DNA from 3 places in the Ectopseudomonas oleovorans genome. Region 1 is predicted to be linked to each of the others. Evidence: riboswitches for the same ligand, from Rfam matches in the RefSeq annotation. Region 1 holds a riboswitch; each other region holds the start of a gene.

Region 1 (10,417 bases):
ACAGGGAAAACTGCGCGGCACCGAGCCCGACGGCCGCGAGGGCATCGTCGTAACGGCGGGTGACACCACGGCTGGCGCGGCGCAGTTGGGTACAGAGACAGGAGGTCGGCAACATGGATACAGGTATATACCCGCATCAGCGATGGGCACTCATACAGTTGCCCACCGCCTCGCCATAACAGTTGAGGTCAGAGACTCAGGGCCAGCGTCAGGAGCACGGCGCACTCGGCCAGCTCGACCAGTGCACCGGCGGTATCTCCGGTGGTGCCGCCCAGGCGTAGCAGCAACGCGCGACGCAGCCAGACGAACAGCAGCAATGCCGTGGTCAACGCCAGCAGCCCCGCCCAGCCGAACAGCAGCATGCCCAGTAGATGCACGCCCAGCACCCAGGGCAGTTGCCCGCGCGGCAGATGATCGACCAGGGCCTGACCCAGCCCACCGGCCCGCACGTAGGGCGTGGTTGCCAGCAGCAACGGCAACAGGCTGCGCCCCAGCCAGGGCAGCAGCAACAGGTAGATGCCGTGCCCGGCCTGCAGGAGCGTGAACAATGTGGCGAACTTGAGCAGTAACAGCAGCACCAGCACCACCACGGCGATAGGGCCGCTGCGCGGGTCCTTCATGATCGTCAGAGTGCGCTCGCGATCACCGAAACCGCCGACCCAGGCATCAGCCGTATCGGCCAGGCCGTCCAGATGCAGACCGCCGCTCAACCCCACCCACAGCGCCAGAATGATCGCCGCCTGCAATAACGCCGGTGTCTGCCCCAACAGCAGATGGGCGCCCCACAGCAGCAGACCGAGCAGCAGCCCCACTAACGGGTACCAAAGCAGCGAGCGCCCCACCTGCTCGGGGGTCGGCATGCCCGGCAGGCTGACCGGCAGACGAGTGAGGAACTGCAAGGCGATCAGCAACGCGATCATGGCAACTCCGCCAGTTGCCCATCGGCATCCAGGCGCAGACGAAAACGCTGGGCATAGCCGACGTTGACCTGCAGCAGATCCTGACGTGGCAGGCCGCGCGCACGCGCCAATAGCAGGCGCATCACACCGCCGTGAGTGATCAGCAGCAGCCGCTCTCCCGTGTGGCGCTGCTGCAAGCGCCGCAAGGCAGCCAGCACACGCGCCTCGAACTGCAGCAACGGCTCGCCATTAGGCGGCGTGAACGCATAGGGATCGGCCCAGAAGCGACCCAGCGCCTCAGCATCGCTGTCCATCAGCTGGGCAGCAGTGCGCCCTTCCCAATCACCGAAATGCAGCTCTTGCAGATCCGCCTCGAAGTGCAGCGGCAAGGCATTGGCCAGCGCGACTTCCTCGGCAAAACGCGCGCAGCGCTGCAGTGGCGAGCTGATCAGGCGATCCCAGGGGCCGGCGCCCTGCACCGCTGCGCGCAGTTGCGCCCAGCCCTGCTCGGTCAGCGCATCATCCAGGCTGCCACGCAGCCCACCGCCCAGCTCGGTTTCACCGTGACGCAGCAATTCCAGATGCAGCATCAGCTCGGCCTTTCGGCGACGGCCGCTTCGGCGAAGGTCGCCATCTGTCCGTGCAGGGCGCAGGCCAGGCGCAGCAACGGCACGGCCAATGCAGCACCACTGCCTTCACCCAGACGCAAGCCCAGCTCCAGTAGCGGCTCCGCTTCCAGCGCCTGCAGCACACGCACATGACCGGGCTCGGCACCGTGATGGGCAAACAGCAGCCAGTCGCGGCAGCCAGGGTTCAGGCGCACGGCGAGCAAGGCCGCAACGCTGCAGATAAAGCCATCGACCAATACCGCCATGCCTTGCTGCGCGGCGGCCAGGTAGGCGCCGGTGAGTGCAGCGATCTCAAATCCGCCCAGGTGGATCAGCGCCTGCAATGGCCCGTCGATCTGCGCCCGGTGCAGGGCCAACGCGGCATCGATCACCCGCGCCTTGTGCGCCACACCCGCGCCATCCAATCCAGTACCGGGCCCTGCCAGTTCGCTCGCCGGGCAATCCAACAGCCAGCAGGCCAGCGCTGCCGCCGCAGTGGTATTGCCGATGCCCATCTCGCCACCGACGAACAGATCACAACCAACGGCACGCGCGCGTTGGATGCTGTCGCGGCCAGCTTCCAGGCAAATCATCGCCTGGGCCAGGGTCATGGCCGGATCACGGGCGAAGTTCTGCGTACCGGCACCGACCTGCAGATGACGCACGCCTGGCAGCGGCGGCAAGGGTGCGGCAGTACCCAGGTCGATCACCTCGAGCGCCGCATCCAACTGACGCGCGAGCACACTGATCGCCGCACCGCCAGTGACGAAGTTGGCCAGCATCTGCCCCGTCACCGCTTGCGGATAGGCGGAAATGCCCTCGGCCACCACGCCATGGTCACCGGCAAAGATGGCGATCCACAGCTTGTCCAGGCTCGGCCGCTCGCGCCCCTGCAGCGCTGCCAAGTGAATAGCCAGTGCTTCCAAGCGGCCGAGCGAACCCGTGGGTTTGGTCAACTGCTGTTGCCGCGTTTCGGCCTTGGCCCTTGCAACATGATCGAGCGGCTGACACGGCCCTTGCCACCATTGCAGACTCATAACGCATCCCCCTTGAGCACCATGGGCAGCCCGGCCACGGTGAACAGCACACGCTGGCTGCGCTCGGCCAGCGCCTGGTGCAGCCAGCCGGCCTCATCGACATAACGGCGAGTCAGCTCGCCCAGCGGCACCACGCCCAGCCCGGTTTCGTTGCTGACCAACAGGATGCGTCCTGGCAACCCATCCACACAACCGAGCAACAGCTCGCGCTCAGCCTCAAGCCGCGCCGAATCCTCCAGCATCAGTAGATTGGTCAGCCACAGGGTCAGGCAGTCCACCAACAGGCAACGGCCGGGCGCAGCCTGTTCGCGCAGCACACGGGCCAGCGCCAGCGGCTCCTCGACCAACGCCCAGTGCGCCGGGCGACGCGCGCGATGCTGAGCGACGCGCGCATTCATCTCGCCATCGAGCGGCTGGCTGGTGGCAATGTAGGCGACCTCCAACCCGGACTCGTCGGCCAGCTTCTCGGCCAGCCGGCTCTTGCCGGAACGAGCACCGCCGAGGATCAATTCAAGCATGCTTCCATCCACATTCATTCAGCCCTGCGGAAGCGAGCTCTGCTCGCGAACCGTACGGGACATAAAAGCCTCGCGAGCAGAGCTCGCTCCTACAGGCCGCAAAGCGCCTTGAGTTTTTCGGTATCCAGGTGCAATTCCACCTGATCGGCCAGACGGTCGATATCGCGCTCGCGCAGCGCCTGGTAATCCACCGCCTGCACCTCACGCAGCCCGGCCCAGCGCAACAACGCAGCGAACGCCGAGGGTTGCTCGAACAGACCATGCAGATAGGTAGCAAGCACCTGCCCATCGGCGCTGAGGCCACCGTCACTGCGGCCGTCATCGAGTTGCACGGCGCCATTGAGGCCGCCCCCACGACTGACGCCGGCATGAATCTCGTAGCCGCTGACATCAGCCTGCTCCAGGCACAGCCGACCGCGGACGTTACGCAGCTGTTTTTCCGGCTCAAGCAGCGTCTCGAAATCCAGCAGGCCGAGGCCCTCGCTGCTGCCGGCAGCGCCTTCCAGGCCATGCGGGTCGTGAATCTGCCGGCCGAGCATCTGCAGGCCGCCACAAATACCCAGCAGCTTGCCGCCGTATCGCAGGTGGCGGGCAATGGCGGCGTCCCAGCCCTGCTCGCGCAGCCGTGCGAGATCGGCGCGCACACTCTTGGAGCCGGGCAGGATGATCAGATCCGCCGGGGGAATGGCTTGCCCCGGCCCGACGAAGGTCAGCTGCACCTGTGGGTGCAGGCGCAACGGATCGAAATCGGTGTGGTTGCTGATGCGCGGTAATACTGGCACCACCACGCGCAAGGCCTGTTCGTCCTTGGCCTGCTGGCGGGTATCGACGGCGTCTTCGGCTTCCAGGTGGAAATCCATCAGATACGGCAGCACGCCGAGCACCGGCTTGCCGGTACGCTGCTCGAGCCAGTCCAACCCCGGTTTGAGCAACGCAATGTCACCCCGAAAGCGATTGATCACGAAGCCCTGGACACGCGCCTGCTCGCTCGGGCTGAGTAGTTCCAGGGTGCCGACCAGATGGGCGAACACGCCGCCCTTGTCGATATCGGCAATCAGAATCACCGGGCAATCCACCGCTTCGGCGAAGCCCATGTTGGCGATGTCGCCGGCGCGCAGGTTGATCTCGGCGGGCGAGCCGGCGCCTTCGACCAGCACCAGTTCATGGCGCTCCAGCAACCGTGCATGGGATTCCAGTACCGCTGCCATGGCCACCGGCTTGTAGCCGTGATAGGTCAGCGCCTGCATGTTGCCGATGGCGCGACCGTGGATGATCACCTGGGCACCCATGTCGCTGTTGGGCTTGAGCAGCACCGGGTTCATGTCGGTGTGCGGCTCCAGGCCGGCGGCCTGTGCCTGCACCGCCTGCGCGCGGCCGATCTCGCCGCCGTCGGCGGTCACGGCGGAATTGAGTGCCATGTTCTGTGGTTTGAACGGTGCCACGGAAATGCCCTGGCGCCGCGCCCAGCGGCACAGTGCCGTCACCAGCGTGCTCTTGCCGGCGTCGGAGGTGGTGCCCTGCACCATCAAGGTCGGCATCAGGGCGTTTCCTCGAGGTTCGCCAGCATCGGCGCGCACTCAAGCAGCCCCTGCTCCAGACGCAACCAGCCACATTCGTCGGCCGGCAGGCCGAAGCGCAGGCTGTCCAGCTCGGCGAACAGCCGCACCAGAATGCCGCGCCGCGCCAGCAGCTCGGCGCAGGGCACGGCGCGACGGGTGCAGCAGAACTGGAACAGCGATGAGCCACCGGTCGACGGCAAGCCACAGTCACGCAGCAGCGCCTTGAGGCGCTCGCCGTCAGCCAGCAGGCGCTCACGCTGGCGGCGCTGCCCCTCACCATCGACCAACAAGCTGAGCGCCACGCTGCGCGCCGGGCCGCTGACGGCCCAGGGCCCGAGCAGCGCCTCCAGCTCATCCAGCAAGGCCTGTGCGGCCAGGACAAAGCCCAGACGCAGACCGGCCAGGCCGAAGAACTTGCCGAACGAGCGCAGCACGATCAGCCCCGGCATGTCGCTGTAGGCGGCCAGGCTGTGCTCCGGCGTGCAATCGATGAAGGCTTCGTCGACCACCAGCCAGCCGCCGCGCTCGGCCAGTTCATTGTGCCAGTCGAGCAGGCGCGCCGGCTCGATCAGGCGGCCGGTCGGATTGTTCGGGTTGACCACCAGCAACACATCCAGGTGCGGCAGCGCGCGATGCACCGAACCCTCGCTCAGCTTGATCACCCGATGCCCCTCACGTCGCCAGGCGGCAGCGTGCTCGGCATAGGTCGGTGCGAGGATACCCACGCTGCTGTGCGCGCGCAGACGTGGCAGGGCCTGGATCGCCGCCTGCGAGCCTGCTACCGGTAGCAGGCTGACGGCGCCGTAATAATCGCGCGCGGCCTGCTCCAGGCCATCGTCCGTTTCAGGCAGGCGCGCCCAGGCCGAACCAGGGACGGCCGGCAGATCCCAACCGTAGGGTGCAACCCCGGTGGACAGATCCAGCCAGTCCTCCAGCGGGATGCCATAGCGCTGCGACGCTGCGCGCAGACGACCTCCATGTTCAAGCACCCAGCACCTCCCAGACGATCAGGCATAACAGCCACAAGCCAACCCCAGCGATAACCCTGTTCATCGCCCGTTCGATATCCCGCGCCCGCGGCGGTGGGCCTTCGCCCAGTTGTGGGCGTTCATGCACCTCGCCGTGATACTCCGCTGCACCGCCCAGACTAATGGCCAGGCTTCCGGCACCAGCGGCCATAACAGGGCCAGCATTGGGACTGTCCCACAAGGGCGCCTGCCGGCGCCAGCAGCGCAGGGCCAGGGCAGTACGCCCAAGCAGCGCATAGGTCAGCGCCACCAGGCGCGCCGGGATGTAATTGAGCACATCATCGATCTTCGCCGCGGCCCAGCCAAAACGCTCGAAGCGTTCGTTGCGATAGCCCCACATGGCATCGAGCGTGTTGCTCAGACGGTACAAGACGACGCCCGGCGCGCCAGCGACGATGAACCAGAACAAGGCGGCGAACACGGCGTCGGAGCCGTTCTCCAGCACCGATTCGGTGCCAGCACGGGCCACCCCGGTTGCGTCCAGCTCGGCGGTATTACGGCTGACCATCCAGCCGACGCGCTCACGCGCAAGCCGCAGATCACCCAGACGCAGCGCGCGGGCCACCGGCTGCGCATGCTCGTACAGGCTGCGCAGGCCAAGGGCGAAGTACAGAGCGAAGATCTCCACCGCCCAGCCAAGCGAGGTCAGGTGCACCAACAGCCAGGTAAGCAGGGTCAGCGGCAGCACCGCCAGGCACCAGGCCGTTACGCCATGGCTGCGCCAGCCGCCACCGGCCGGGTTGAAGCGCTGCTCCAGGCGCCCTGCCAGGCGACCGAAGGCGACCAGCGGATGCGCGCGCCTGGGCTCGCCCAGCACGGCGTCCAGCGCCACGCCGACGCAGGTGATCAGCGCCAGGCTCATCGTTCACTCACCAGATGATCCCCATCGATTCTCGAACAACAACTCCGATAGCGGTCGGGGCGTGGCCCAACCCTCCTCCACCAGCATCGGCTTTTCGTAAAAGGCCTGAACCGGCCCCAGGCACAGCAGCGCTACCGGCTTGCTACCGGCCGGCATGCCCAACAATGCGGCCACCGCTTCGGGGTCGAACAACGATACCCAACCGAGCCCGAGCCCTTCGGCACGCGCAGCCAGCCACAGATTCTGAATGGCGCAGGCCACCGAGGCCATATCCATTTCCGGCAGGGTGCGTCGTCCAAAGACATGCGCGTCGCGGCCCTCCATCAGCGCCACCGCCAGTAGCTCGGCGCAGTCGCGAATACCTTCGACCTTCAGCCGCATGAACTCGTCACTGCGCTCGCCGAGGGCCTCGGCAGTGCGCACCCGCTCGGCCTCCACCAGCTCATGAATGGACTCACGCAGTTGCGGGTCACTGACGCGCACAAAGCGCCAAGGCTGCATAAGGCCAACGCTCGGCGCGTGGTGGGCGGCTTCGAGCAGCCGCGCCAGGACCTCGGCTGGCACCTCGCCGCCGCTGAAATGACGCATATCGCGGCGCTCGGCGATGGCGCGATACACCGCCGCGCGCTCCTCATGGCTGAAGGCATGCTCGCTCATGGACGTAACAGCGCGGCGGCCGCCTCCGGGTTGGACGGCAGGTAGAAGTGGATATAGCTGGCCGTGAGTCGCCTCAGGCGATAAACCGCCTCAGCCACCGGCTTGCCGTTCGGGCAGCGACCGAGCGCCAGAGGCTGCAAGGGACTTTCCAGCCGCGAGTGATGGTAACTGTGGCCACGTAGCTCGCCTTCGGGCAGCGTCACCTGCTGCAAGGCCAGGGCGGTCAGCCGTGGCTGCAAGGCGGCGCTGCCCGCCAGCAGGCCGAGCATGCGCCCGCTGGCACCTTGCTTGTCGCGCAGTTCATCAAGCAGATAGAGCATGCCGCCACATTCGGCGAGCAAGGGTTTGCCGGCCTGGTGATGAGCACGAATCGCCGCGGCCATGGGCTGGTTGCCCTCCAGCTCGGCCAGGTACAGCTCCGGATAACCGCCCGGCAGATAAAGGCTGTCCACCTGCGGCAGCTCACGATCAGCGAGCGGTGAGAAGTAATGCAGCTCAGCGCCGAGCGCCTGCAACAGATCGAGATTGGCCTGATAGAGAAAGGCGAACGCCGCGTCGCGCGCCACGCCGATGCGTACCCCAGCCAACAGCGGCGCCAGCTCATCGAACTGCGGCGCGGCGAAGCTCACCGCAGGCGGCAGGTCGACGTTGGCACTGGCCGCCAGCGCATCGGCCGCGGCGTCCAGGCGTGCATCCAGATCGGCCAACTCGCCGGCCTGCACCAGCCCCAGATGGCGGCTGGGCAACTCCACCGCGGCGCTACGCGGCAAGGCGCCAAACCAGCGAATGCTCGCTGGCAGCGCATCACGCAGGATATCGCCGTGGCGCGTGCTGGCAACGCGGTTACCGAGCACCCCGGCAAAGGGCAAGTTAGGCTGGAAGGTGGCAAGCCCGTGGGCCAGGGCGCCGAAGGTCTGCGCCATCGCCGCACCGTCGATCACCCCCAGCACCGGCACGCCAAAGTGGCGTGCCAGATCGGCCGCCGAGGGTTTGCCGTCGAACAGGCCCATCACCCCTTCGATCAGGATCAGGTCCGCCTCGCCGGCGGCCTGCCACAGCAGTCGGCGACTTTCCGCCTCACCGACCATGGCCAGATCGAGCTGATACACCGGCGCGCCACTGGCGCGGGCGTGGATCATCGGATCGAGAAAGTCCGGGCCGCATTTGAACACCCGAACCCGCCGCCCCTGACGCGTATGCAGGCGCGCCAGCGCGGCGGTGACGGTGGTCTTACCCTGACCGGAAGCTGGTGCGGCGATCAATAGTGCCGGACAGTGACGTGTGGTCATCAGAATTCGATGCCCTTCTGTGCTTTTACCCCGGACTTGAATGCGTGCTTGACCATGCTCATGTCGGTGACGGTGTCAGCCGCCTCGATCATCCCAGGCAAGGCGCCGCGCCCGGTCACCACCACATGCTGCAACAGCGGCCGGGCTTCGATATCGGCCAGCACCGCGTCCAGTTCGAGGTAGCCATGCTTGAGGGCTATGTTCAGCTCGTCCAGCAGCACCAGGCCGACCGACTCATCACTGAGCAGGCGCTGGGCCACCGCCCAGGCTTGCTGAGCCTTGGCGATATCACGCTGGCGATCCTGGGTTTCCCAGGTGAAGCCTTCGCCCATCACGTGATAGCTGACTTCCTCGGGAAAACGGCGGAAGAAGGTTTCTTCACCGGTGCTGGCCGCACCCTTGATGAACTGCACCACGCCGACCTTGATGCCATGACCCAGGGCGCGCGCGACCATGCCGAAGGCGCTGCTGCTCTTGCCCTTGCCATTGCCGCTGTGCACCAGCAGCAGGCCGTATTCATCCTGGGCCTGGGCGATCTTTTCGTCGATCAGGGCTTTCTTGCGTTGCATGCGCGCCTTGTGGCGGGCATCGCGGTCGGTCGATTCGCTCATGCTGTGCTCCTGTACGTCAGGCACCCGCGCCGCCTGTTCATCGAACAGTACGAACGGCAATGAGGAAGAATCGCGATGATCCGCACGCACTCATCCAGGCGCCAATGGCTGGTCAGGCGAGCGGAAGACGAAAAAACACGAACACCCCGGTCAAACCGGAGCGTTAGCCGGACAGCGCCCTCCGCGATGCCGTGAAACTGCGACAGGCCGGTCTCCGGGCTTGTGAGCGAACCATGGGTTCGACGCCGCGCCTTCCCGTGCATAGCACAGTGGCTTTGCAGACTGCGTGAAAACTACTGCGCTCGGCCATGCGGCGTTAAAAACAGTCTCGTGCGCGAGTCCGATCAAAATGCTCATTTACAGCTCGTAAAGTCGAGCGCGACTCCGACCATTTTTCGCCTGTTTTTGCCTTGCCTGACCTTCGCTCGCTACGTTTTCACACGGTCTGCTTAAGCAGCGTTTGACTCACCTACCGTTGCGGGGGCAGCGCCGGCATTGGAACCGGCTTCCCTGTTTCACCCCTTGGCCGCCACTCACAGCGACTCGGGGCACCTGAAGCAAGGCGCGCAGGGTAGAGGCTGGCAGCCCTGCGCGTCAACGCCAACGCCACTCAATGCCTGGGTGTGAAACCTGGCGGTTTGTTCGCCAGCCACTCGACGAAGGTACGCAGGCGCTCATCTCCCAACAAGGCCTCGCGACTGTTGAAGGTCAGCGCCAGCTCCTTTTCACTGAACAGCCGGTGGATCTGGTTATGACAAGCACGGCAGAGCCACAGCGTGGCGGTAATTCGTTCCTGACGAGGATACCGCCTCTGTACGTAAGCCTTGTCGTGTAGTGACTTGGGAATCAGGTGATGGCGGGTCAAGGCCACAGGCCGTGCACAAAACTCGCAGGCCTCAGGTTGAGGCGGCAGGCGAATGGGGTCGGCCATAAACGAAAGCTCAGGGGTTGCGAGCAAGCTCTGGAGTGATAACACGCTTGGCGTCGAGATAGACACGCTGCCAGTAGACGTTATCGAGGCTGTCCAGACGAACCGTGCCACCACTGGACGGCGCATGCACGAAACGCCCATCCCCCACATAGATACCGGCATGACTGACAGCGCGCCCGCCATTGGTGGCGAAGAACACCAGATCACCACTTTGCAGGGCGTCACGACGAACATCTGGCGTACGCATCGCACTCAGCTCACGAGTAGAACGCGGCAGGCTGATGCCAGCGGCATCACGATAGACATAGCCGATCAGGCCACTGCAGTCGAAACCGCCATCCGGTGTATTACCACCGTAGCGATAGGGTGTTCCAACCAGGCCAAGCGCGCGAAACAGCACATCTTCGGCACCGCCCTG
Region 2 (10,417 bases), on a different contig from region 1:
CCGCGTCGATGTGCTGATCAACAACGCCGGTCTTATGTCCATTGCACCGATGAGCGATGTGCGCGTCGAGGAGTGGGAGCGCATGATCGACATCAACATCAAGGGCGTGCTGTACGGCATCGCCGCGGCGCTGCCAGTGTTCCAGCAGCAGAACGCCGGGCACTTCATCAACATCGCCTCGGTGGCCGGGATCAAGGTGTTCAGCCCGGGCGGTACCGTCTACAGCGGCACCAAGTTCGCCGTACGCGCGATCTCCGAAGGGTTGCGTCACGAGGTAGGCGGCAGCATCCGCACCACCACCATCGAGCCCGGCGCGGTGGATTCGGAGCTGAAGTTCGGCAGCTCGCACCAGCAGAGCCGCGACTTCGTCGTCGACTTCTACAAGCAGGCGATTCCGGCGGAATCGGTGGCACGCGCCATTGCCTACGCCATCGAGCAGCCGGCTGACGTCGACATCAACGAGATCGTTCTGCGTCCGACCACGCAGGAGTTCTGATCCATAACCGCTGTTGCAGGCGCTTGCGATGCTGGTTCACCCGAGCCAGCATGCAGGCGCCTTTTTCGCTTTCAGGAGTCTGCATGAGCGCGTCCATTCATTCCGTCGACCTGGCCAAGGCCTACCGTCTGCTCAACCACGGGCCGACCGTGCTGGTGTCGGCGCGTCATCAGGCTGTGGATAACGTCATGGCGGCAGCCTGGTGCTGCGCCCTGGATTTCGATCCGCCGAAACTCACCGTGGTGCTGGACAAGGCCACCCGCACCCGCGCGCTGATCGAAGGCAGCGGCCTGTTCGCCATCCAGGTGCCGACCGTGGCTCAGCTGCAACTGACCCAGGCGGTGGGCAGTGCCAGCCTGGCCGATGATCCGGCGAAGCTGGCCCATGCTGGCGTGGAGTTGTTCGAGATGGCAGGCCACGATGTGCCATTGGTGGCCGGCTGCTCGGCCTGGCTGGTCTGCCGGCTGATCGATGAGCCGCATAACCAGCAGGCCTACGACCTGTTCATCGGCGAGGTGATCGCGGCCTGGGCGGACGAGCGCGTGTTCCGCGACGGCCGCTGGCATTTCGAAACGGCCGACCCGAGCCTGCGCAGCCTGCATCACGTCGCGGGCGGGCACTACTACGCGATTGGCGAGGCGCTCAAGGCCTGATGTCGGGCGTGCTCAGCGCGCCAGCGGTAGCGCTACACCGATCAGCACGAAGAGCACGCCGCAACTGCGGTTGAAGGTGCGGCCGCCGCGTTGCAGCCAGGGCCGTACGCGGAAGGCCAGCAACGCCAGCAGCAGCTCGACGAGGAACTCGACCACGGCGAAGGTCGCTGCCATCACCACGAACTGCACGGCCAGGCCACGCTGCGGGTCGACGAACTGCGGTAGAAAGGCGCCGTAGAACAGGATCACCTTGGGATTCGACAGCGCCGACAGCAGGCCTTGGCGAAACAGCCGGCTGGCGCTGGGGCGCACACCGCTGTCGGCCAGGGTCAGGGTCATCGGTGGCGAGCGCCACAGCTGCACGCCCAGCCAGATCAGGTAGGCGCCGCCGATCCACTTCAGCGCCAGCAGCGCGTTGGGCGCGGTCTTGAGCAGCGCACTGAGGCCGAACATGGCCAGTGCGATCAAGGTACTGAAGCCAACCACACCGCCAAGGATGGTGGCCAGTGCCATGCGCGAGCCGTACAGCCCGCCGTGGGTCAGCGCCAGAAGGCTGTTGGGGCCGGGCGTCAGAGCCAGGCCAAGGGTGGCGACGAAGTAGACGAGCCAGAGTTCTAGAGCCATGCGGGTCTCCTGTTTGGGCGCGGCCAGTCTAGTCAGCGGCAGGTACTTGAATAAGGTAGATTCTGGCTATCTAACGGTTGATTCTGGACATAACATGGCCGAAAGCCCCGATCTGCGTTTTCTCCTGTTGCCCTTGCCGGAGTTCGCCCTGCTGCCGTTTGGTGGTTTTCTCGACAAGTTGCGTTTTAGCGCCGACGACGAGGACTACAGTCGCCAGCGTTACTGCACCTGGACGATTCTCGGCCTGCAGCCAGGGCATGTGCTGTCCAGCAGCGGTGCTGCGCTGCGGATCGAGGCTACACCCGAGCAACTCGATCTGGCTGACTTCGACTATCTGGTGCTGTTCGGCGGGCGCAACGCGCAGGCCACCGCCGCGCTGGCGCCGACCTATCAGCAGCTGCTGCGTCGCGCAGCCCGCGCTGGGGTGAAGCTGGTGGCGATCGACAATGCCAGCTTCCTGTTCGCCGCCTGCGGCCTGCTTGACGGTCATCGGGTGGCGGTGCACTGGCGCCATGAAGCGGAATTCCGTGCCAGCTTTCCGCAGCTGCGCCTGGCTCGCGAGCGTCTGTATTGCCTTGATGGTGCGCGGATTTCCTGCGCCGGCGGCACCGCAGCCATCGATCTGGCGGTGGAACTGCTGGCTCAGGGCAGCGGCCGGGCACGGGCGCTCAAGGGCTTGGCCGATATGCTGGTGGACGAAACGCGCAGCGGCCAGCACGCGCTGCGCTCGTTGCACACGACATCGAGCGGCGAGCGCCATGTAGACCGCGCCATCGCCCTGATGCGCCACGGCCTGGCCAGTGCCGATGGCATCGAGCAGCTGGCGGCCAGTGTCGGCATCAGCCGGCGTCAGCTGGATCGCCTGTTCCACGCCAGCCAGGGCATGAGCGCGCGCGAATACTGGAACGAGCTACGCCTGCAACATGTGCGCTGGCGCCTGCTCAACTCCAGCCACAGCCTGGCGCAACTTGCCGACGAGATCGGCGTCAGCGATGCCAGTCACCTGGGCAAGCTGTTCCGCCAGCGCTTCGGTGTTGCGCCTGGCGCCTTCCGCCGTCAGGGCGGCGCGTTGTAGGAGCCGCGCCCCGCGGCGAATGCTGCGGATAAGCTCGGTATCGCGGCATCGCCGCAATCGCTTCGCGCCGGGGCGACGCTCCTACAGGCTTGCCAGCGGCGGCAGCCACACTGAAGCCAGTAGCAACAGGGCCATGCTGCGGTTGAACAACAGCAGCCGGGCCGGTTGCCGCAACAGGCGCGCGCCGCCGACGCCCAGCACACCCCAGACCAGCAGGCAGGGCGTCGATACCAGCAGGAACAGCGTCGCGTAGCTCGCCACCGCGCCGAACGAGGCCTGGCCGTCGAGGAAGATCGCCGTGACCGAGACGCTCATCAGCCAGGTCTTGGGGTCGATCAGTTGCAGGCCAGCGCCCTGGGCGAAGCCCTGGCGCCGGTCGACGCCGCAGAATCGCGCCAGTTCGTCGAGGCCGATGTTCTGGTGAAAGTGCGCATGCAGATAATTGCGAGCACGCAGGGCCACACTGGCGATCTGTGGGTTGCCCGACAGGCGCTGGCGCCAGTGCAGACTGCGCGAGATACGTTCCAGCAGCGCATCCAGCGTGGCGTCGCGTACCATGCGTGGCTCGCCGTCGCGCAGCGCCTGCAGGGCGTTGGCAATACACGGCAGCAAGCCAGGATCGTCCGGCTGGGTGCGCCGCACGCCGGGCAGGCAGTCGGCGGGTGCCTGCTCGAACAGTCCCGGCAATGCCTTTTCCAGCCAGCCAGGCTGGTTCGAGGTAGAGCGTGGAATAGGTGAAGCCACCCGGCGTCGGCGCGTGGCCGTCATGGATATCGCCGGGTTCGAGGAAGAAGGTCTGGCCGGGCACGCTACTGAACAGCGCGCGGCGGCAATGAAACTGCTGCACACCCTGCTCGGTAAAGCCGATCAGGTAGCTGTCATGCCAGTGTGGATCGTAGGCGTGCCCCTCGAAATGCGCGCGGATCACCTCGATGCCGGTATCGGCATCCTGCTTGAGGTCGACCCATGATTGCGCGTTCATCGCCTGTTGCCTGTCGTTGCTGTGAACGCCCGAGCTTAGCGCGTCCGACGCGCAGGGCTAGAAGGTTTGTGCAGACGCGCTTTTCGTAGGAGCCGGCTTGCCGGCGATCAAGGTGTCCGACGGTGCTGTATCGCCCGCAAGCGGGCTCCTACGGGTCGGGATATCTGCACTTGGTGCGTGGGTCTGTAAGGTGTGCGCAGACGCGCTTTTCGTAGGAGCCGGCTTGCCGGCGATCAAGGTGTCCGACGGTGCTGTATCGCCCGCAAGCGGGCTCCTACGGGTTGGGATACCGGCACTTGGTGCGTGGGTCTGTAAGGTGTGCGCAGACGCGCCGTTCGTAGGAGCCGGCTTGCCGGCGATCAAGGTGTCCGACGGTGCTGGATCGCCCGCAAGCGGGCTCCTACAGATCGGGATACCAGCGCGGCGTATAGACCCACTCGCCGCCATCGGCGCGCGGGAAGCGGCGGGTCTGACTGGAGCCGATGATCACCAGGGTGCGCATGTCGACCATCTCCGGCGTCAGCTCGCCGAGGGTGAGGTTGCGCAGGGCTTCGGCGGGGCGGCCGATATCGCGGCCGAGCACCACCAGGGTTTGCGGTTCGCGGTGTTGACGCAGCAACTCCAGCGCGCGGCCGAGTTGCCAGGGGCGGGACTTGGAGATCGGGTTGTAGAAGGCCATGGCCAGATCGGCGATGGCGGCATGCTGCAGGCGCTTTTCGATCACTGCCCAGGGCTTGAGGTTGTCGGACAGGGATATCAGGCAGAAGTCGTGACCCAGCGGCGCGCCGGCCTTGGCAGCGGTAGCCAGGGCGGCGGAAACGCCCGGCAGTACTTCCAGCTCGATGCTGTGCCAGGTCTCGCTTTGCGGGTTTTCCAGCGCCTCCATTACGGCAGCGGCCATGGCGAACACGCCAGGGTCGCCCGAGGAGATCATCACCACCCGCCGACCGCTGGCGGCCAGTTCGAAGGCGTGGGCGGCGCGCTGCAGCTCCTCGCGGTTGTCGCTGGGGTGCACGCATTGATCGGCGCGCAGCGGGCCGGCCATTTTCACGTAGGTGTCGTAGCCGAGCAGGTCTTCGGCTTCGTCGAGGGCACGGCGCACGGCGGGCGTCATATGTTCGGCGGCGCCGGGGCCGAGGCCGACCACGCTGAGGCGGCCACGGCGCTGGCCGAGGCGTTCGATATCCAGTGGTTGTTCGCCCAGCAGCAGGCGCAGGCCGTCGCCGGCATGGTGCTCGGGCGGCAGCTCGGCTGTGCTGTGAATAAAGCGCAGTGGCAGGTTCAACTCGGCTGCAGCAGCGTGTAGCTCGGCATTGGCCATCCAGTCTTTGTCCGCGAGCAAAACGGCCAGCGCTTGCGGCGCCAGGTTGGCATCGCTATACGCCTGCTGCAGGCGAGCCGGTAGGTCGGCGCCGGGGCGTTCGATAAGTGCGGCGGCGCTGCGCGGGTGGATCAGCAGTTCGTCCGGCTGCGCCGGGCGTGCCTGCGCGGTGATGTGGATTACACGATCTGCAGCGTTATCCACAGGCAACTGCGCGGCTTCCAGCCAGGGCGCCTGGCCTTCGATGCGTACCGTCTCGCCGCCGAGCAGATCGCTGACGAAACGCTTGCCCTGCTGCAGGTCGGCCAGTGCGTAGCCGGCCGGTGGCTCCAGCAGGCAGGTGCCGAAGCGCAGCTCGCCGCTGGTGGTGATGGCCGGCGTCACACCCAGGTGCGCGGCGATCTCGCGGGCCAGGCGGTTGACCCCGGCCAGGCCGCCGAGCAACGGCACCACGGCGCTGCCGTCTTCGGCCAGGGCCAGCACCGGCGGCTCGGCGCCTTTCTCGGCCAATAGCGCGGCAAGGCTGCGAATCACGATCCCGGCAGCACACAGCACCACAAGTGGCTGACCGGCGCGATACAGGGTGCGCAGGTGCTCGCCGAACTCGTCGTAATGGCGCTCGGCGCCGTCGGCACGCCCGCGCAGGCCTTGGATCTCCGCCTGTGGATAAAGCGCCTTGAGACGTTGTGCAGTGGCCAGCGCGCTGGCGCCGAGGATGACGATGTTCATGCGGTAAATCCTTGCAATCCGGGGAATGGGTTTCCCGGGGTGCATCCGTATACGGTCTTGAGACGGGTAGGGCGGGTGCAACCCGCCAGCTCGCTGCAGGCGGGTTGCACCCGCCCTACGGGATTACCCCCGCCATTTCTGCCCAGGCAGCAGAATCATGGAAAAGTACGGCGAATCCATCGGCTCCACCTCGTCCAGCGGCACGATCTTCTGGCTGGCCATGGTCGCGCGCTCGACGTAATGGGCGCGGTCGTCCAGGCCGAGCTTGCGCAGCACGCGGCGCACCTTGTCGAAGTTGCGCCCGAGCTTCATCACAACCGCCGCTTCGGCGTCGCGCAGGCGCTGTTCCAGCTCGTCTTCCGGCAGCACGCCAGAGAGCACGCTCAAGCTCTGGTTGCGGTAGACCAGCGGCGTGCCCAGCACCGAGGCGCAGCCGAGCATGGAGCAGACGCCGGGCACCACCTCCACCTTGTAGCGGTCGGCCAGGCGGTCGTGCAGGTACATGTAGGAGCCGTAGAAGAACGGGTCGCCTTCGCAGATCACCGCCACGTCCTGGCCGGCGTCCAGTAATTGGGCGATCTGCTGCGCGCAGGTGTCGTAGAAGTCGGCGATCACATCCTCGTAGCTCAGCGGCGGGGCGAGCTTCTCGGTGGTCACCGGGTAGACCAGCGGTAGGCGCTGTTGGGCGGCGTCCAGGTGTTCCTCAATGATGCTGAAGGCATTACCGCCATGGCCGGCATTGTGCTTGGCCTTGGCCACGAAATAGGCCACCACCGGCGCGCTTTTGAGCAGGCGCAGCGCCTTGAGGGTAAGCAGCTCGGGGTCGCCAGGGCCGACGCCGAGACCGAGCAGACGACCGGCCATCATTCCACCTCCGAGGCGAGGGCGTTGACCGCCGCCACCGCCATGGCGCTGCCGCCACGGCGACCACGGACGATCACGTAGGGCACGCCACGGCTGTCTGCGGCCAGGGCGTCCTTGGATTCCGCCGCGCCGATAAAGCCCACCGGCATGCCGATGATCAGTGCCGGCTTCGGCGCGCCGGCGTCGAGCATTTCCAGCAGGTAGAACAGCGCCGTGGGCGCGTTGCCGATCACCACCACGCTGCCTTCCAGATGTTCACGCCAGTGTTCCAGAGCCACCGCCGAGCGGGTGTTGCCCAACTCGCGGGCCAGTTCCGGCACGCCGGCGTCGTGCAGGGTGCAGATCACCTGGTTGTTCGCCGGCAGGCGCGGGCGGGTGATGCCCTCGGCGACCATGCGCGCATCGCAGAGGATCGGCGCGCCGGCTAGCAGGGCGGCGCGGCCAGCGGCGCCAGCACCGGGGGAGAAGCGCAGGTCCTCCACCACATCGACCATGCCGCAGGCATGGATCACCCGCACGGCGAGTTTTTCCAGGTCGGCGGGAATGCCGTTGAGGTTGGCCTCGGCGCGGATGGTGGCGAAGGAGCGGCGGTAGATTTCCTGGCCGTCGCGGATGTAATCAAGCATCGGGGGTTCCTGCGGGGTGTTGGCGGGCGAACCAGGCGCCGGCTTCGTCGATGGTCATGGCTGGCGCCAGCAGACGGCCGAAACCGGGCGCCTCGGGTGTGCGTTGATAGAGCTGGTAGTGGTCGGGCGTGCTGGCCAGCAGGGTATAGGGCAGCACGCGGGCGCTGGCGCAACTGCGCGGGCAGGCGCTGAGATGCACCTGCGGGCGGGCGCCGCTTTCGCGCAGCAGCTCCGCCAGGTGCAGGGCGTGGTGTTTGCTATCGGCCAGGCCGCGCTCGCAGGCCGCCGCGCCGGTGCAGGCGACCAGGCCGAGCAGCGGTTCGTCGATATGCGTCAGCAGGCCGAGCTCGCCTAGCGCCGCCAGCAGCTCACCGCTGGCGGCTTCCGGCACATTGCCCAGCAGCACGCCCTGCCAGGGCGTCAGGCGTAAATTTCCATCGCCGTGGTGCTCGCTCAGTTGGGCCAGCGTCAACAGTTGCTCGGCGTGCAGCCGGCCTAGTTGGGCGCCAGCAGCGACCATACACAGGCCGCTCTGCGCCTGTGGATAAATACCAGCCGGGACGTGGTCGAGCGGAGCGCTCTGCTGCCAATTGACCGGCACCGGTTGCAAGGGAAAATCCAGACGTGCTTGCAGACGTTGCAGCAGTTCGTCGGCTGGGATCTGTTGCAGCAACTGGCGCATGCGCGATTGCTCGGGTGTCGCCAGTTCGAGGAACAGCTGCAGGAGTTGGCGCACCAGCTCTACGCCGTGTGTCGCTTCGATGCGCGCCAGCGGCGTCTCGACAGGGCAGCCGGCCAGGCCCAGCAGCAGGTGCTGCTCGTTCTCGGCGACCAGCCATAGATCGTGTGGGTGTTCGCGCATGGCCAGGGCTTCGCCGCCGTCCAGTTGCAGGGCGAACTTGGGTGAAAGGGCATGTAGTGCCGGGGTGTCCTGCAACAGGTCGAGCAACTGGCCAGCCAGCGGGCGTACGTCCAGCCTCGCTTGCGGGTCGAGGCCGGCGGCAGGGCTGAGCATCAGGTTGCGCACGTCGTCGGCGGCGGCCACTCGCGGGCCGAGGCCGGCACCGAGGAGGGCATCGATCAGCGGCGCTTCCTGGCCGGGGAGCACGCCACGAATTTGCAGGTTGCTGCGGTTGGTAAGCTCCAGCACGCCACTGGCATGCTGCCGCGCTGCCTCGGCAATCGCCCGCGCCTGGGTGCTGCGCAGCACGCCGCCAGGCAGCTTGATGCGGCAGATGCCACCGTCCAGCGCAGGCACGATGCGCAGCAGGCCGGGGCAGGCGGAAGGGCGGACGGATGTGGGCAAGCGGTCACCTGTGGATAACGACGCGGCGACCGAACCAGCGAAATCCCATAGGGGACTCCATGGCATCGGTACACCCCGCCCGATGTTGGCACTCGCGACCAGCGTTCGTCGGCAGGTCTCCTGGCTGACAGGTCTTGATCCGCTGCGCCTTCCCGGTACAGGCCGTTGAAAAACTATCTGCGTTGGCAATACGGCGTTAAAAACGGCCTCAAAATGCTCATTTACAACACGTAAACTGCGTTTTTTCGGTCGTTTTTGCCTTGTCTTGCCTGCCTCGCTTACGTTTTTCAGCGGCCTGTTTCCAGTGGCCGATTGCGTTGGACTCGCTGTTTACAGTTGCGGGGGCAGCCACGGTTTTACCGTGTTCCCTCTTGGGGAAACTCTGAAATGGCCATTTACCGTCACTCCCGCGAAGGCGGGAGCCCAGGTAGTACTGAGATTCTGGATTCCCGCCTGCGCGGGAATAACGACTATTTCAGAGTTTCCTTAGGCCCTTTACTGAGTCGTATCGACTCAAGGGCACCGACGAAGGCGCTATTATGCCCGCTTTGCCCCGAGCGCGGACAGGCGCTCCGTCGGGCCTGTGCGAGGACATTGGATGAAACCCTGGTTGACCCTGGTCGGCATCGGCGAAGACGGCTACCCCGGCCTGGGCAAGGCCGCGCGTCGCGCCTTGCTGGCGGCCACGCGCATCGTCGGTGCGCCGCGCCAGCTGGCGCTGTTGCCGCCGTGCATCACGGGCGAGCGGGAAACCTGGCCCAGCCCCTTCGATCTGCAGCCGTTGCTGGCCCGACGCGGCGAGGCGGTGTGCGTGCTGGCCAGCGGTGATCCGATGTTCTATGGCGTCGGTGCCAGCCTGGCGCGCCAGGTGCCGGTCGACGAGTTGCAGGTGTTGCCTGCGCCGTCTTCGGTGTCGCTGGCGGCGGCGCGCCTGGGCTGGCCGTTGCAGGAGGCTGAGGTGGTCTCCTTGGTCGGCCGGCCGCTCGCCACGCTCAATGCCCGTCTCTATCCCGGTACGCGCCTGCTGGTATTGAGCGCCGATGGTGACACCCCTGCGCAGGTCGCCGAAGCCTTGTGCGCACGTGGTTTCGGCGCCAGCCGCCTGACTCTGCTGGAGCACCTTGGCGGGCCTGACGAGTGCCGCATCGAGGGCCTGGCCGCGAGCTGGAACCTGCCACGCGGTGCCGATCTCAATCTGCTGGCCGTGGAGTGCCTGGTCGACACCGGCGCGCAACTGCTGCCACCGACCTGCGGCCTGCCGGACGAGGCCTACCGCCACGACGGGCAACTGACCAAGCGCGACGTGCGCGCGGTCACCCTGGCGCGCCTGGCGCCGCTGCCTGGCGAGTTGCTGTGGGATGTCGGCGCCGGTTGCGGCTCCATCGGCATCGAATGGATGCGCGCGCATCCGGCCTGCCGGGCCATCGCCATCGAGGCCAACGAAGGGCGCCAGGCGCATATCCGCCACAACCGCGATGCTCTCGGCGTGCCCGGCCTGCAACTGGTCGCTGGACATGCGCCCGAAGCACTGGATGGACTGCCGGCGCCGGATGCGATCTTTATCGGCGGTGGCGTTACCGTGCCTGGCGTCCTCGATGATTGCTGGGCCGCGCTAAAGCCGGGCGGGCGTCTGCTGGCCAATGCCGTGACTATCCAGAGTGAGGCGGCCCTGGTCGCCTTCCGTGAACAGCATGGCGGTGAACTGCTGCGTCTGACCGTGGCCCAGGCACAGCCGCTGGGC
Region 3 (10,417 bases), on a different contig from region 1:
CGCACTGCTGGCGCATCGTCAGGCGCATCTGCCCTGCAGTGACGTGCCGCCCGTGCCTGCGCACCACGCCTGGTCGCAGATCCCGCCACACGCCCAACGCCTGCTGCTGTGCAATGGCCCGCGCTGCACGCGCAAGGGCGCGCTGGGCCTGTGGAAAACCCTGCGCCAGCGGCTCAAGAGCGCTGGCAAGCTGGAGTGCGAGGGCGGTGTGCATATCACCCGCAGCCAGTGCCAGTTTCCCTGTGACCTGGGCCCGACCGCGAGCCTTTATCCACAGGGCGAGTGGTACGGCATCAAGGACGAGGCGGCGGTGATCCGTCTAGTCGATGAGCGCCTGGTGGCGGGTAGGGCGTTGCCGGAGTTGCGCATCGATGAGCAGGGCAACAATTAGCAACTCGGATTACGCCTGCGGCCAATCCAGGCTACGAGCAGTCGCCGCTAAAGCGCCTCCCGCAATTGCCCCCGCGCCTTGACTTGAGCGGGTGTGGGTGGTCATATCCGCCCCGCTTCAGGTGTCTCACGCCGCCGCGCGTGAGGTGAAACGGGAAGTCGGTTGAAGTCCGACGCTGCCCCCGCAACGGTAAGCGAGCGACCGCATCGATACGCCACTGTGCGCCCCGCGCATGGGAAGGCGATGCGTTCATGACCCTCGCAAGCCCGGAGACCGGCCTGGAGTCGTTTGTGTCTGGCAACCCGCGGTGGGCGGGCGTTGACTCCAGTAGGGCGCCCCGTGCCCCTGTCTGCTGTTGCGCATTTCCATCGGATTGCCGTGCCTTTTCTCTTTGCGATGGAAGCAATATGGCGCGCTATCCCCTGTTCCAAACCTGTGCATCGTTCGCGTTGCTATTGGCTGCTTCAGCCATGGCCAGCGCCTCACCAGTCGATCTGCCTGACGTCACCGTCCAGGCGCACGTTGTCGAGGAAGGCGAGAGCGATCTGCATACGCATACTACGTCCGGCTCGCGCCTGGAGCTGTCGGCGCTGCAAACACCGGCCAGCACCACCAGCCTCAGCGGCGCGGAGGTGCGCGAACGCAACAACCGCAGCGTGCAGGATGCTGTGACGCGCACGCCGGGTATCAGCAGCATCGGCTCGCCCGGCAATGGCGGCACCGCGCTGTCGGCGCGCGGTTTCACTGGCCATGCGGCGACCATGCAGCTGTACGATGGCACCCGTCAGTACGTCGGCGCCGGCACCATGACCTTCCAGCTGGTCGACGCCAACGTCGCCTGGCAGGCATTGCCGGACGTGCGCCTGGGCCTGGAACTGAACAACCTGTTCGACCGCCAGTACGCCACCAGCGCCAGCAGCGACGGCGAGCAGTGGTATCTGGGGGCGCCGCGTTCGTTCTTCGTCACCGCGGATTACAGCTTCTGATGACTCCGCGTTTGCGTATTCAGGCGCTGGCCTGGTCGCCCGATGGCCAGCGTCCGCTGCTCGACGGCATCGACCTGGACGTTGGTGACGGCGAGCTGCTGGGGCTGATCGGCCCCAACGGCAGCGGCAAGACCAGCCTGCTGCGCTGCGCCTATCGCTTCCAGCGGCCGTGCAGCGGCAGCGTCGAGCTGGGCGGCGAGGCGCTGTGGCAACGCCCGCCGCGCTGGAGTGCGCAGCGCGTGGCCGTGGTGCTGCAGGAATTTCCGCAGGACTTCGGCCTGCGTGTGGAGGAGGTGGCGGCCATGGGGCGCACGCCGCACAAGGGCTTGTTCGATGGCGACGATGCCGAGGATCGCCGTCTGATCGACGAGGCGCTGGCACGCGTTGGCCTCGGCGGCCTGGCGCAACAGCCGTTCGCGCGACTGTCCGGTGGCGAGAAACAACGCGCGCTGTTGGCCCGCGCCTTGGTACAGCAGCCGCAGTTGTTGATCCTCGACGAGCCGACCAACCACCTTGACCCGCGTTACCAGCTGGAACTGCTGCGGCAGATCAAGGCGCTGGGCCTGGCGACCCTGGCCAGCTTCCACGACCTCAACCTGGCGGCGGCCTTCTGCGACCGCCTCTGCGTGCTGGATAAGGGACGCCTGGTGGCCGTCGGTACACCCGCTGAGGTGCTCACTGCCGAGTTGCTGCAGCAGGTGTTCGGCCTGCAGGCGCTGGTCGATACCCATCCACTGGCGGGTCATCCGCGTATTACCTGGATCGTTTGATGAAGCGTTTACGCACGGTTGCATCTGTAGGAGCGAGCTCTGCTCGCGAACCTTGGGGAACGACAGAAGCTTCGCGAGCAAAGCTCGCTCCTACTCTCATTGGCGCGATCCTGCTGGCGTTGGCCAGCCCCGCCTGGGCCGTCACCGTCACCAGTTGCGACCGTCAGGTGACCATCGAGCAGCCGCCGCAGCGGGCGGTCAGCCACGACATCACCCTGACCGCCATGCTCCTGGATCTTGGCCTCAGGCAGCGCATGGTCGGCTACAGCGGCATCAGCGGCTGGAAGACCGTCGAGCCGGCCATGCAGGCGCAGCTCGATGGGCTGCCCGAACTGGCCGCACGCTATCCGTCGCTGGAGAATCTGCTCGATGCCGACGCCGACTTCTTCTTCGCCGGCTGGAACTACGGGATGCGCATCGGCGGCGAGGTCACCCCGGCCAGCCTGGCGCGCTTCGGCATTCCGGTGTACGAGCTGAGCGAGTCCTGCGCGCACGTCACGCCTGGCCGCGTCGCCAGCCTGGACGATGTTTACAACGACCTGCGCAACCTCGGCCGCATCTTCGCCGTCGAGGATCGTGCCGAGACCCTGGTACAGGGCATGCAGGCGCGGGTAGCGGCGGTAAGTGCGCAGCTCGGTGAGCAACCGACGCGACCGCGGGTGTTCGTCTACGACAGCGGCGAGGACCTGCCCTTCAGTGCCGGCCGTTTGGGTATGCCGCAGTCGCTGATCGCCGCGGCTGGTGGGCGCAACGTGATGGACGGCGTAGCGGCCAACTGGATGCAGGTGGGCTGGGAGGCCGTGGTCGAGCAGGACCCGGAGCTGATTCTGATCGTCGATTATGGCGAACGCACGGCGGCGCAGAAGCGCGATTTTCTCCTGCAGCACCCGGCGCTGCAGGGCGTCACGGCGATTCGCCAGCAGCGCTTCGTGGTGCTCTCCTATCTCGCCGTCACACCGAGCCTGGACAACGTCGCCGCCATCGAAACCCTGGCTGCCGCGCTGCATCCCGAGGCCTTCGCGCAGTGACGCGTTTTCGCTTGCTGCTGCTCGGCCTGGCGGTATTGCTGGCGCTGTCCTGTGCGCTGTCGCTGGTCTTCGGCGCGGCTCAGGTGCCGCTGGAGCGCGTGCTGGCAATACTCGCTCGGCAGCTGTTCGGCATCGAGCCCGCAGTGGCGGTGAGCGTCGGCCAGGACAGTATCGTCTGGCAACTGCGCGCGCCACGGGTGCTGCTCGGCGCGCTGGTGGGCGCCGGGTTGGCGCTGGTGGGTACGGCGCTGCAGGCGGTAACGCGCAACCCGCTGGCCGACCCGCACCTGCTTGGCGTCAGCTCTGGCGCAGCCTTCGGTGCGGTGCTCGTGGTGCTTTACCTGGGCGAGTTTGCCGGGATGCTCAGCCTGCCGCTGGCGGCCTTCGTCGGCGCCATGGCGAGCATGCTGCTGGTGCTGGCGATTGCCAGTCGCGGTGGTCGGCTGCACAGCGAGCGCCTGCTGCTGGCCGGAGTGGCGGTGTCGTTCGTGATGATGGCGGCGAGCAACCTGTTGCTGTACCTGGGCAACCCGCATGCGGCCAGCTCGGTGCTGTTCTGGATGCTCGGCGGCCTCGGTCTGGCGCGCTGGGAGCTGCTCTGGCTGCCGGCGCTGTGCCTGTTGTTGGCGCTGGTCGTGCTGCTCGGCCTGGGCCGCGCGTTGAACGCGCTGATGGCCGGCGAGCAGAGCGCGGTGAGCCTGGGCCTGGAGCCACGGCGGGTGCGCCTGCTGGTATTCGTGGTGGCCTCGCTGCTCACCGGCGTGCTGGTATCGCTGTCCGGCGCCATCGGTTTCGTCGGGCTGATGCTGCCGCACGTGGCGCGCTTTCTGGTCGGCGCCGAGCACCGTCGCGTGCTGCCGGTGGCGGCGCTGCTGGGGGCGCTGTTCCTGGTCTGGGTCGATGTCGCCGCGCGCACCTGGCTGGCGCCGCAGGATCTGCCCATCGGCATCGTCACCGCCGCCATTGGCGGAGCGTTCTTCGTAGCCCTGCTCAGGCGCCGCTAGTCGCCAGGATCGAACTGCTGCAAGGGCGCAAAGGTCATCTAAGCTAGTCTCCATAACACAGACTCCTGGCCAGGAGGGATGCCCATGCTCGCGCAACTGCCCACCGCACTTCGTGATCTACGACTACCGCTGCGCCTGAAGTTATGGGACGGCAAGCAGATCGACCTTGGGCCCAAACCCAGGGTGACGCTGGTGGTGAAGGATCCCTCGCTGGTCACGCAATTGGCCCATCCCAGCCTGGATGCATTGGGCGCTGCCTATGTCGAGGGACGGGTGGATCTGGAAGGCCCCATCGAGGAGGCCATCGAGGTTGGCGATGCGCTGAGCACGGCGCTGCTCGGGGATGAATCCACACCAGCTGAGCCATACGCCGCCCACGACAAACGCAGCGACGCCGAGGCCATCAGCTACCACTACGACCTGTCCAACGAGTTCTACCGCCTGTGGCTGGACCGCGACATGGTCTACTCCTGCGCCTACTTCGAAACCGGCCAGGAAGACCTGAACCAGGCCCAGCAGGCCAAGCTGCGCCACCTGTGTCGCAAGCTGCGCCTGCAGCCGGGTGACAGGCTGCTCGACGTCGGTTGCGGCTGGGGCGGCCTGGCGCGTTTTGCCGCGCGCGAGTTCGACGTCGAGGTCTACGGCATCACCCTCAGCCAGGCGCAGCTGGAGCTGGGCCTGCAGCGCGTGGCCGAGGAAGGCCTGGAAGGGCGCGTGACCCTGGAGCTGCTGGATTACCGTGACCTGCCGCAGGACGGCCGCTTCGACAAGGTGGTCAGCGTCGGCATGTTCGAGCACGTCGGCCACGCCAATCTACCGCTGTACTGCCAGCGTCTGTTCGGCGCGGTCAAGGCCGGCGGTCTGGTGATGAACCATGGCATCACCTCGCGCTTCACCGACGGCCGTCCGGTCGGTCGTGGCGCCGGTGAGTTCATCGACCGCTACGTGTTCCCGCAAGGTGAGCTGCCGCACTTGGTGACCATCAGCAAGGCGATTAGCGAGGCCGGGCTGGAGATCGTCGATGTCGAGAGCCTGCGTCTGCACTACGCGCGCACCCTGCAGTTGTGGAGCCAGGGTCTGGAGCGACAGTTGCAAGCCGCCGCGCAGTGGGTGCCGGAAAAGTCGCTGCGCATCTGGCGTTTGTACCTGGCTGGCTGCGCCTATGGCTTCCAGCATGGCTGGATGAACCTGCATCAGATCCTGGCGGTGAAGCCGCGCGATGACGGCGGTCATGATCTGCCGTGGACCCGTGCTGACCTGTATTCGTGATGGAGTAACATGCGGCTCGTATTGATCCCGCGAGCCGCCTATGCCCTTGCCGCAACAGCATCGTTACCGCGTACTGCTCACCGTTCTGGTGATTGCCGCCGGCTTGCTGGTGAGCCTGTGGCTGGGCGGGCGTTATGCCGAGCAGCGCGCCTGGGACGAGCGCAGCGTCGAGGCGCGCGGGCAGTTGCAGCTTTATGCCCAATCCATTCGCACCCTGGTCGAACGCTTCAGCTCGGTGCCCGAGGTGCTGGCGCTGGACAGCGACATCCGCAGCCTGCTGCGCGCGCCACATGATCGCCAGTTACGGCTGGCCCTGAACCAGCGCCTGGAGCGCCTCAACGCCGCCGCTGGCTCCACGGTCCTGTACTTGCTAGATGCCCAGGGCGAAACCCTAGTGGCCAGCAACTGGCGCGACTGGAGCAGCTTCGTCGGCAATAACTACGCCTTCCGTCCCTATTTCCAGAATGCGCTGCGCGAAGGTGGTGCCCGTTACTTCGCTGTCGGTGTGACCACCGGCATACCCGGTTACTTCCTGTCCCATGTCGTACGCGACGAGGATGGCAGCTTGATCGGTGTGTTGGTGGTCAAGCTGGAGCTGGAGGAATTGCAGCGCGAATGGGTTGACCAGCCCGGCGTGCTGCTGGTGGCCGACAGTCACCAGGTGGCGATCCTCAGCAATCGTCCGGCCTGGCGTTTCCGTACCTTGCAGGCCCTGGACGACCAGGCGCGCGCCGAGCTGATCGACGTGCGCAAATACGCCGAGCAGGCGCTCAAGCCCTTACCCAGCCGGGTTCATCGCTACATCGACGACGAGACGGCCTGGACGCGTATGGACGGCCCCGATGGGGCGCGCGATTACCTCTGGCAGCGGATGACGTTGCCCGATGAAGGCTGGACGCTGCATCTGCTCAGCGATCCCGGAAACCTGGCCGATGCTCGCCTCAGCTATCGCCTGGCTGCTGCCGGGGTATGGATGACCTTCGCCTTCCTGCTGTTGTTCCTCTTCCAGCGGCGCAAGAACCAGCGTTTGCAGGCCGGCATCCGCGAGCGCCTGGAGCGCGAGGTGGCCCTGCGCACCGCCGAGCTGCGCCAGGCCCAGGAAGGCCTGGTGCATGCCGCCAAGATGGCCGCGCTGGGGCAGATGTCGGCGGCGCTGGCGCACGAGATCAACCAGCCGCTGACCGCCCTGCAGATGCAGCTCGGCAGCCTGCGCCTGCTGCTCGACAGTGGTCGGCCGGAAGCGGTGCGCGATGGTCTGCAGCGTATCGATGGCCTGCTGCAGCGCATGGCGGCGCTGACCGGCCACCTCAAGACCTTTGCCCGCAAGACCCCGGCCGGCCTCAGCGAGCGCCTGTGCCTCGGTGATGTGCTGGAGCAGGCCCTGCAGCTGTTGGCGCCGCGCATGCGCAGCGAGCAGGTGGAGCTGCGTACGCAGATCGACGACGAGGCCGAAGTGCTTGGCGATGCCATCCGTATCGAACAGGTGATTCTCAACCTGCTGCACAACGCCCTCGATGCCATGGCCGAGAGCGAGACGCGCATCCTCCTGGTGCGCATCGCCCGCGAAGACGATGGCTGCCTGCTCAGCGTCGAGGACAGTGGCGGCGGCATTGCCGAGGAAACCCTCGGTCGCGTGTTCGAACCCTTCTTCACCACCAAGCCGGTGGGGCAGGGGCTGGGGCTCGGGCTGGCGGTGTCCTACGGTATCGTGCGCGATCTCGGCGGCACGCTGGAGGCGCACAACGGCGAGCTGGGTGCAGTGTTTACCTTGCGTTTGCCCGCTGCGCCGTAACCCGGATTGCTGCGCGTAGGCCTTGTAGGAGCCCGCTTGCGGGCGATGCTCCGCGCCACAAAGGCCTATCGCCGGCAAGCCGGCTCCTACACGGGGCATATCGGTGGGCCTGGGGTGGGTTGGTGCTCGCTGCGCGGCGCTGCCTGATCGTAGTGTGCGCGGTGCGCACCGGTCGCTCCCCCGGATCGTATTCGTCGGGCTACACTGCCCGCCGTTCTCAAGAGGAGGTGCCATGAGCGCTCAGGTCATAGTGGTCGACGACGAAGCGGCGATTCGCGAGGCGGTACAGCAGTGGCTGGAGCTGTCCGGTTGCGACGTACGTACCTGCGCCAGTGCGGCCGAAGCCTTGGCTTTGGTCGACCGCGACTTCCCCGGCATCGTCGTCAGCGATGTGCGCATGCCCGGCACTGATGGCCTGCAACTGCTCGACAAGCTGCTGCAGATCGACAGCGACCTGCCGGTGATCCTCGTTACTGGCCATGGCGACGTGCCCATGGCGGTGCAGGCACTGCGCCAGGGCGCCTATGACTTCATCGAAAAACCCTTCACCCCCGAGCGCCTGCTCGACAGCGTACGGCGTGCCTTGGACAAGCGCCGCCTGGTCTGCGAGAACCGCCAGCTACGCCAGCAGGTGGCCGACAAGGGCCGCATCGAAAGTCAGTTGATCGGCATTTCGCGGCCCATGGAAAACCTGCGCCGGCAGATCCTCGAATTGGCCGGTACTTCGGTCAACGTCCTGATCCGGGGGGAGACCGGCAGCGGCAAGGAGCGCGTCGCGCGCTGCCTGCACGACTTCAGCGCGCGCGCGCGCAAGGCCTTTGCCGCGCTCAACTGCGCGGCGATTCCCGAGACCATCTTCGAAAGCGAGCTGTTCGGTCACGAGAGCGGCGCCTTCACCGGCGCCCAGGCGCGGCGCATCGGCCGTATCGAGCATGCCGATGGCGGTACCCTGTTTCTCGACGAGGTGGAGAGTCTGCCGCTGGCGCAACAGGTCAAACTGCTGCGCGTGCTGCAGGAAAAGACCCTGGAACGCCTCGGCTCGAACAAGAGCATCCAGGTCGATCTGCGAGTGATCAGTGCGGCCAAGCCGGATCTGCTCGACGAGGTCAAGGCCGGGCGTTTCCGCGAGGACCTGGTGTACCGCCTGAACGTCGCCACCCTGCATATTCCGCCGCTGCGCGAGCGCCGCGAGGACATTCCGCTGCTGTTCGAACATTTCGCCTATGAGGCGGCGCTGCGTCATGGGCGCGAAGCGCCGCCACTGGCGCCGAGCGAACTTGCTCGGTTGCTCGGCCATGACTGGCCGGGCAACGTCCGTGAGCTGATCAACGCCGCCGAGCGCCATGCTCTCGGCCTGTCCAGCCCGCCGCCGGCCGAGCGCTTTGCCGGCCAGGCGCTGGCGCAGCAGATGGAAGCCTTCGAGGCGCAGTGCCTGCACAACGCCTTGCTGCAGTGCCAGGGCAACATCGCCGCGGTGATGGAAATGCTGCAGCTGCCGCGCCGCACCCTCAACGAGAAGATGCAGCGCCATGGCCTGGCGCGTGGTGAATACCTGCCTGGCGGCGAAGAATGAGCACGCGCTGTAGGAGCCGGCTTGCCGGCGATCTTGGGCGGGCTGCTCACCTTGGGATGTTCTGAAAAGACCACCTATCGTCACTCCTGCGAAGTCGGGAACCCTGGTGATTTGTAGATTCTGGGTGCCCGCCTGCGCGGGCATGACGGTTTCCCTTGAGCTGTGGGAGCCCCGCCCCGGGGCGAAGCTTTTATTTCGGGATGGCTGCAATTCGCCGCGAGGCGCGGCTCCTACAGGGCGCGTGACGTGATAAGCGGAATTTTGCCGACCCTGTCACGGATGTAGGCGATTTCCCGCTCAATGACCCATCGGTCTCTATATAAAACCCCTCTATCTCGGGCGTTTTAGGCCCTGGCACGGCATCTGCTATGACAGTCACAGCCGTGCAGCATCTTGCTGACGCGGCGACCATAAAAACGACAAGAGGTCAGCCCATGAACTGCCATGCCCCTCGCGCCATGCCGCATTCGCTGCCGTGCATGGGCCGCCTTCCTACCGCGCCCGCTGCGGCTCTTGTCCGACGCTGTGCCCTGCGCTGCTGATCGCGCAACGTCGACGTCGCCTGTGCGGCGTCGTCTAGAGTGAAACTCTGCATATAGCCAATAACAACGACGGAGATACTTCCATGCGACTGACCAAGAAAATCAGCCTGTTCGCCGCTGCCGCGGCCATCACTGCCAGCACCGCAGTGCTCGCTGCCCCGACTTTCATCAACGTGCTCACCGGCGGTACCAGCGGTGTGTACTACCCGATTGGCGTGGCCCTTTCGCAGCTGTACAGCAATGGCATCGAAGGCTCCAAGACCTCGGTCCAGGCGACCAAGGCGTCGGTGGAAAACCTCAACCTGCTGCAGGCCGGTCGCGGTGAGCTGGCCTTCGCTCTGGGTGACTCGGTCGCCGATGCCTGGAACGGCGTCGAAGACGCCGGCTTCAAAGTGCCGCTGAAGAAGATCCGTGCCATCGCCGGTACCTACCCGAACTACATCCAGATCGTTGCCAACGCTGAATCCGGCATCAAGACTCTGGAAGACCTCAAGGGCAAGCGCATCTCCGTCGGCGCGCCGAAATCCGGCACCGAGCTGAACGCCCGCGCCATCTTCGAAGCCGCTGGCCTGAGCTACCAGGACATGGGCAAGGTCGAGTTCCTGCCCTATGCCGAGTCGGTCGAGCTGATCAAGAACCGTCAGCTGGACGCCACCCTGCAGTCCTCCGGTCTGGGCATGGCGGCCATTCGTGATCTGGCTTCGACCATGAAGATCAGCTTCGTCGCCATTCCGGCCGAAGTGACCGCGAAGATCGACAACGCTGCCTACGAGGCTGCCACCATCCCGGCCGGTACCTATGACGGTCAGGACGCCGATGTGCCCACCGTGGCGATCAACAACATTCTGGTCACCCACGAGGGCGTCTCCGACGAAGTGGCCTACCAAATGACCAAGCTGATGTTCGACAACCTTGACCGCCTGGGCACCGCTCACTCTGCGGCCAAGGACATCAAGCTGGAAAGCGCTACCAAGAACCTGCCGATCCCGCTGCACCCGGGTGCTGAGCGCTTCTACAAGGAAGCCGGCGCGCTGTAATGACGGCTCGGACCGCGGCGAGCCC

Evidence for each region. Region 1 has a riboswitch for cobalamin ahead of cobO (cob(I)yrinic acid a,c-diamide adenosyltransferase). Riboswitches for the same ligand answer to the same signal wherever they lie in the genome.
Region 2: another riboswitch for cobalamin. It lies ahead of cobG (precorrin-3B synthase); the one in region 1 lies ahead of cobO (cob(I)yrinic acid a,c-diamide adenosyltransferase).
Region 3: another riboswitch for cobalamin. It lies ahead of N5J71_RS13585 (TonB-dependent receptor plug domain-containing protein); the one in region 1 lies ahead of cobO (cob(I)yrinic acid a,c-diamide adenosyltransferase).

The regions. Positions count from the first base shown of each region.
Region 1 covers NZ_JAOCLK010000012.1:57,159-67,575, forward strand. The annotation lists gene N5J71_RS08625 (MarR family winged helix-turn-helix transcriptional regulator) at 1-115, opposite strand, end outside; gene N5J71_RS08630 (adenosylcobinamide-GDP ribazoletransferase) at 189-920, opposite strand; gene cobC (alpha-ribazole phosphatase family protein) at 917-1,489, opposite strand; gene cobT (nicotinate-nucleotide--dimethylbenzimidazole phosphoribosyltransferase) at 1,489-2,544, opposite strand; gene cobU (bifunctional adenosylcobinamide kinase/adenosylcobinamide-phosphate guanylyltransferase) at 2,541-3,062, opposite strand; gene N5J71_RS08650 (cobyric acid synthase) at 3,152-4,600, opposite strand; gene cobD (threonine-phosphate decarboxylase CobD) at 4,600-5,610, opposite strand; gene cbiB (adenosylcobinamide-phosphate synthase CbiB) at 5,603-6,511, opposite strand; gene bluB (5,6-dimethylbenzimidazole synthase) at 6,515-7,168, opposite strand; gene N5J71_RS08670 (cobyrinic acid a,c-diamide synthase CobB) at 7,165-8,457, opposite strand; gene cobO (cob(I)yrinic acid a,c-diamide adenosyltransferase) at 8,457-9,068, opposite strand; cobalamin riboswitch at 9,504-9,639, opposite strand; gene N5J71_RS08680 (hypothetical protein) at 9,679-9,999, opposite strand; gene N5J71_RS08685 (NlpC/P60 family protein) at 10,010-10,417, opposite strand, start outside.
Region 2 covers NZ_JAOCLK010000024.1:40,190-50,606, reverse strand. The annotation lists gene N5J71_RS13645 (SDR family oxidoreductase) at 1-496, shown strand, start outside; gene N5J71_RS13640 (flavin reductase family protein) at 580-1,149, shown strand; gene N5J71_RS13635 (LysE family translocator) at 1,162-1,773, opposite strand; gene N5J71_RS13630 (GlxA family transcriptional regulator) at 1,868-2,848, shown strand; gene N5J71_RS13625 (LysE family translocator) at 2,930-3,616, opposite strand; partial or broken gene N5J71_RS22645 (AraC family ligand binding domain-containing protein) at 3,573-3,830, opposite strand; gene cobJ (precorrin-3B C(17)-methyltransferase) at 4,231-5,880, opposite strand; gene N5J71_RS13615 (precorrin-2 C(20)-methyltransferase) at 6,004-6,744, opposite strand; gene N5J71_RS13610 (precorrin-8X methylmutase) at 6,744-7,370, opposite strand; gene cobG (precorrin-3B synthase) at 7,363-8,676, opposite strand; cobalamin riboswitch at 8,770-9,094, opposite strand; gene cbiE (precorrin-6y C5,15-methyltransferase (decarboxylating) subunit CbiE) at 9,275-10,417, shown strand, end outside.
Region 3 covers NZ_JAOCLK010000024.1:28,325-38,741, reverse strand. The annotation lists gene N5J71_RS13590 ((2Fe-2S) ferredoxin domain-containing protein) at 1-391, shown strand, start outside; cobalamin riboswitch at 494-687, shown strand; gene N5J71_RS13585 (TonB-dependent receptor plug domain-containing protein) at 799-1,377, shown strand; gene N5J71_RS13580 (ABC transporter ATP-binding protein) at 1,377-2,147, shown strand; gene N5J71_RS13575 (ABC transporter substrate-binding protein) at 2,147-3,175, shown strand; gene N5J71_RS13570 (FecCD family ABC transporter permease) at 3,172-4,179, shown strand; gene cfaB (C17 cyclopropane fatty acid synthase CfaB) at 4,264-5,448, shown strand; gene N5J71_RS13560 (sensor histidine kinase) at 5,489-7,240, shown strand; gene N5J71_RS13555 (sigma-54-dependent transcriptional regulator) at 7,473-8,813, shown strand; gene N5J71_RS13550 (TAXI family TRAP transporter solute-binding subunit) at 9,439-10,392, shown strand.